DNA from 2 places in the Bariatricus sp. HCP28S3_F11 genome. Region 2 is predicted to be linked to the other one. Evidence: a T-box and tRNA genes for the amino acid it is inferred to sense, from the RefSeq annotation. Region 2 holds a T-box; the other holds one or more tRNA genes.

Region 1 (2,405 bases), on a different contig from region 2:
TACAGTTCAACAGCGCAATCGGACCATATAAAGGAGGGCTTCGTCTCCATCCGTCCGTAAACCTCGGTATTATCAAGTTCCTTGGATTCGAGCAGATCTTTAAGAATTCTCTTACCGGTCTTCCGATCGGTGGAGGTAAAGGTGGTTCTGACTTTGATCCGAAGGGAAAATCAGACAGAGAAGTAATGGCATTCTGTCAGAGCTTTATGACAGAGCTTTGCAAATATATCGGTGCAGACACGGATGTGCCGGCTGGAGATATTGGTACAGGAGCAAGAGAAATCGGCTACATGTTCGGACAGTATAAGAGAATCCGCGGACTCTACGAAGGTGTTCTTACAGGTAAAGGATTAAGCTACGGCGGATCTCTTGCACGTACAGAAGCAACCGGATACGGACTTCTGTATCTGACAGAAGAGATGCTGAAACTCAACGGAATTGAGCTTGCAGGCAAGACAGTGGCAGTATCCGGATCTGGAAATGTTGCTATTTATGCTACACAGAAAGCTCAGCAGCTCGGAGCAAAGGTTGTTACCGTAAGTGATTCTACAGGATGGGTATACGATCCGGAAGGAATCGATGTGGCAGCACTGAAAGAGATCAAAGAAGTAAATCGTGCAAGATTGACAGAGTACAAGAAGTATCGTCCGAACTCAGAATACCATGAAGGACGCGGTGTATGGTCTGTAAAAGTAGATATTGCACTTCCGTGTGCAACACAGAATGAACTTCTTCTTGATGATGCGAAACAGCTTGTCGCAAACGGATGTATTGCAGTAGCAGAAGGAGCAAATATGCCGACAACCATCGAAGCAACACAATATCTTCAGGAGAACGGCGTATTATTTGCACCTGGTAAAGCAGCGAATGCAGGCGGTGTTGCAACATCTGCTCTGGAAATGTCTCAGAACAGCGAACGTCTGAGCTGGACATTCGAAGAAGTTGATGCGAAACTGAAAAACATCATGGTAAATATCTGCCATAACATGGCTGATGCAGCAGAACGTTACGGAGCAAAAGGCAATTATGTAGTGGGTGCAAACATTGCAGGATTTGAAAAAGTTGTAGATGCTATGACTGCTCAGGGAATTGTGTAATAGAAATATACTGTAATAGATAGAACAATAATCAATAGATAAGCCGGGATGATCGCAGAAATGAGATGATCCCGGCTTTTTATTTCGTAACTGAAATAACACGTTGTTTTGAACAAGAAAAAAGTCTGGAAAACCAGACTTTTTAGTAGCGGGAACTGGATTTGAACCAGCGACACCACGGGTATGAACCGTGTGCTCTAGCCAACTGAGCTATCCCGCCATATTCACTTTTCAGTGAAGTGGGACCAATAGGGCTCGAACCTATGACCCTCTGCTTGTAAGGCAGATGCTCTCCCAGCTGAGCTATGATCCCATTTCTGTAAGTTGCTTTCCCGCAACCGACTTCTATAGTATATCTCGAAGATCTCAAAATGTCAACACTTTTTTTGAAAAAAATTATTTTTTTTGAGAATGCCATTTGGCGTGTTTGGGATAGGAATAAAGAGGCATGGATTACAGAAGCCGTAATCGAAAAAACATGGAAATTTCAATTCAAGTATGGTAGAATGAATAACAGTTCAGTTACATGAGGATACTGTAATTGTTGTGATGATGTAGAATACGGAGGAAGAAAAAATGCAAGGAAAAACGAGAAGGACGTTGATGATTCTTGTAGGTGCATACCTGATATATAATGGTGTCAAACTGATTATGGATGTTATGCAGGGCAACCCGAACTACAAGACAGTTTTGATCATTTTCGGAGTCATCTTTATTGTATTTGGTGCTGCTACAGTGATTTTGAATATCCGTGAACTCCTGAAGGATATGAAAGCAGAAAAGGAAGTATCCGGTGACGCGGAAAACGGAGACGATGATGAGAGCGTTGACGAGACCACAGTTGAGGTAGAAGGAACCGGGAATCCGGCGCGTACTGACAATACGGAACGTGTGTGGAAAGCTCCGACCGTTGCTGATGAAAAGAATGAATCTGCAAATTCAGGCGATGGAAAGGACAGCGATGATGGTGAAGTGATGATGGACGAAGACGCAGAGCCTCTGGATGAGGATCCCGATTTTTCTGAAATGGATGAGGAAGGATGGGGAACTGCTTCCGGAGAAGAAACAGATGAAGAGGCAGAAGAAGAGCCGTAAAAAGAAGAATCAGGTACATATCGGGAAGGAGAAGACGGGATATGCGGGTTGGAATGGGATATGATGTACACAGACTAACGGAAGGAAGAGATTTGATTCTTGGAGGAGTGAAGATTCCTTATGAGAAGGGGCTTTTGGGACATTCCGATGCAGATGTTCTTCTGCATGCGATTATGGATGCTCTTCTGGGAGCTGCGGCTCTCGGCGATATAG
Region 2 (2,405 bases):
CCGGTATGCTCGTATCCGGAGAATACCATACGGATTACCCAGAAGAAAATGATATCGTATCCGGTTACCAGTACATCTGTCGGATAGAAGTAATCCAGATCCTCTGTCTTATCCGGCCAGCCGAGTGTGGAGAATGGCCACAGTGCAGAACTGAACCATGTGTCCAGTGTATCTTCATCCTGTGTAAAATGTTTGCATCCACAATGCGGGCAAACCTCCGGCATCTCTCTTGCGACTACAAACTCACCGCATTCATCACAGTAGTAAGCCGGGATTCTGTGCCCCCACCAGATCTGACGGGAAATACACCAGTCACGGATATTTTCCAGCCAGTGCAGGTAAATCTTATTGAAACGCTCCGGGGCAAACTTCAGTTCTCCCTTTTGAATTGCTTCGATAGCCGGCTTTGCCAGTTCGTCCATCTTAACAAACCACTGTGGTTTGATCAGCGGTTCTACCGTTGTTCCGCATCGGTCATGAGTTCCTACATTATGTGTATGTTCTTCAATTTTAACCAGATATCCCTGTTCTTCCAGATCTGCTACGATAGCCTTTCTTGCCTCATAACGATCCATGCCGGAATATTTTCCATAGCCTTCTACGATCGTTGCATCGTCATTCATGATATTGATCTCCGGAAGGTTATGACGTTTTCCTACTTCAAAGTCGTTCGGATCGTGAGCCGGTGTGATCTTAACCGCTCCTGTTCCAAATTCTTTATCCACATAAGAATCGGCAACAATCGGTATTTCTCTTCCAACCAGTGGAAGCAGTACCATCTTGCCTACAATATCTGTATATCTCTCATCATCCGGATGTACCGCAATCGCCGTATCACCAAGCATCGTCTCCGGACGCGTTGTAGCGATCTCAAGGAACCGGTCTGTTCCGATGATCGGATACTTGATATGCCAGAAATGTCCTGCCTGTTCTTCGTGTTCTACTTCTGCGTCTGAAAGACAGGTCTTACATACCGGACACCAGTTGACGATGCGTGAGCCTTTGTAAATATATCCTTTTTCATATAAGCGGATGAATACTTCTTCTACTGCTTTGGAACATCCTTCGTCCATGGTGAAACGTTCTCTGTCCCAGTCACAGGATACACCGAGCTTTTCAAGCTGTCTCTCGATGGTTCCGGCATATTCTTCCTTCCACTGCCAGGTCCTCTTAAGGAATCCTTCTCTTCCCAGCTCTTTCTTATCAATTCCTTCTGCTTTGAGTTGATTCGTAACCTTTACTTCTGTCGAAATCGCCGCATGGTCTGTTCCCGGAATCCAGAGTGCATTGTAGCCCTGCATTCTTTTGTAACGGATCAGGATGTCCTGAAGCGTATTGTCAAGCGCATGTCCCATGTGCAGCTTTCCTGTGATATTCGGTGGCGGCATCACCGTTGTAAACGGCTTCCTGTCTCTGTCCACCTCTGCGTGGAAGTACTTTTTCTCACACCACTTTTTGTAAAGCTTCGGTTCAATTTCTTTCGGATTATATGTTTTCTCCAAATTCTTACTCATTGCTTCCTCCTCAAATTTCATTCACTTTCTGTGTGTTCATAAAGGTTCCGCCAAGAATGTAAAAACGCCCTCTACAAAACGTAAAGGGCGTAGTAATCACGCGGTACCACCTTTGTTATATGAAGTCTCTCTAATACTTCATATATCTCATAGTTCTGTAACGGAAACCACCCCGTGATATCCTACTCGCCCGTTCAGATATCCGGCTCAAAAGCTACCTTCTGTATCCGTTTCCCGTGAACCACCTTTCAGCCAGTGAATGGTCCTCTCTTTCCGGCCCTAAATACATACTCCTCTTTCTCTCTGCCTTTCTCATAACTATTGATTATAATAGTATTCAATCCCCGGTTTGTCAAGAATGGAAAATCAAGATTCATAAAAGATTCATAAAATCTTTAGAATCTAGTGTGCTGGGGCAGTGCACTAAAACTCATGAATAAAGATTCCGCTTCTTAGTTTTGGTTCAAACCATGTGGATTTTGGCGGCATCAGTCTCCCTTCATCCGCCACTTCAAGAAGTTCCCGCATAGAAGTCGGGAACATGGCAAATGCCACTGCATTTTCCTCCCCATCCACAATATTCATCAGTTCCTTAAGGCCGCGGATTCCTCCGACAAACTGGATCCTTGTATCGGTCTTCGGATCCTGGATTCCCATAACCGGTGAAAGAATGTGATCCTGAAGAATAGAAACATCCAAACCTCTCACGGCATCTTCCGGGCAAATTTTCGGTTTTGCCTTAAGAAGGTACCATCCTTCTTCTAGATACATGGCAATTTCACCTTTCTGCCGCGGCCGGATTTCTTCTTTCCCTGTGTACTCAACCCAAAACCCGCTCTTAAGAAGCTCCGGAAGATTTCCAATAATCTCACTTGGAACCTGATGCACCAC

What was found. A T-box is a leader RNA that pairs with one kind of tRNA and senses whether it is charged. The one in region 2 lies ahead of ACTNBR_RS04395 (valine--tRNA ligase), so its partner is inferred to be a tRNA-Val.
Region 1: it has a tRNA-Val gene. The T-box ahead of ACTNBR_RS04395 (valine--tRNA ligase) is inferred to sense a tRNA for this amino acid. The anticodon was not compared.

What each region holds. Positions count from the first base shown of each region.
Region 1 covers NZ_JBQHUC010000007.1:82,972-85,376, forward strand. The annotation lists gene gdhA (NADP-specific glutamate dehydrogenase) at 1-1,097, shown strand, start outside; tRNA gene ACTNBR_RS05360 (tRNA-Met) at 1,244-1,317, opposite strand; tRNA gene ACTNBR_RS05365 (tRNA-Val) at 1,338-1,410, opposite strand; gene ACTNBR_RS05370 (hypothetical protein) at 1,674-2,192, shown strand; gene ispF (2-C-methyl-D-erythritol 2,4-cyclodiphosphate synthase) at 2,234-2,405, shown strand, end outside.
Region 2 covers NZ_JBQHUC010000006.1:19,690-22,094, reverse strand. The annotation lists gene ACTNBR_RS04395 (valine--tRNA ligase) at 1-1,514, opposite strand, end outside; T-box leader at 1,595-1,827, opposite strand; gene ACTNBR_RS04390 (DUF1015 domain-containing protein) at 1,938-2,405, opposite strand, start outside.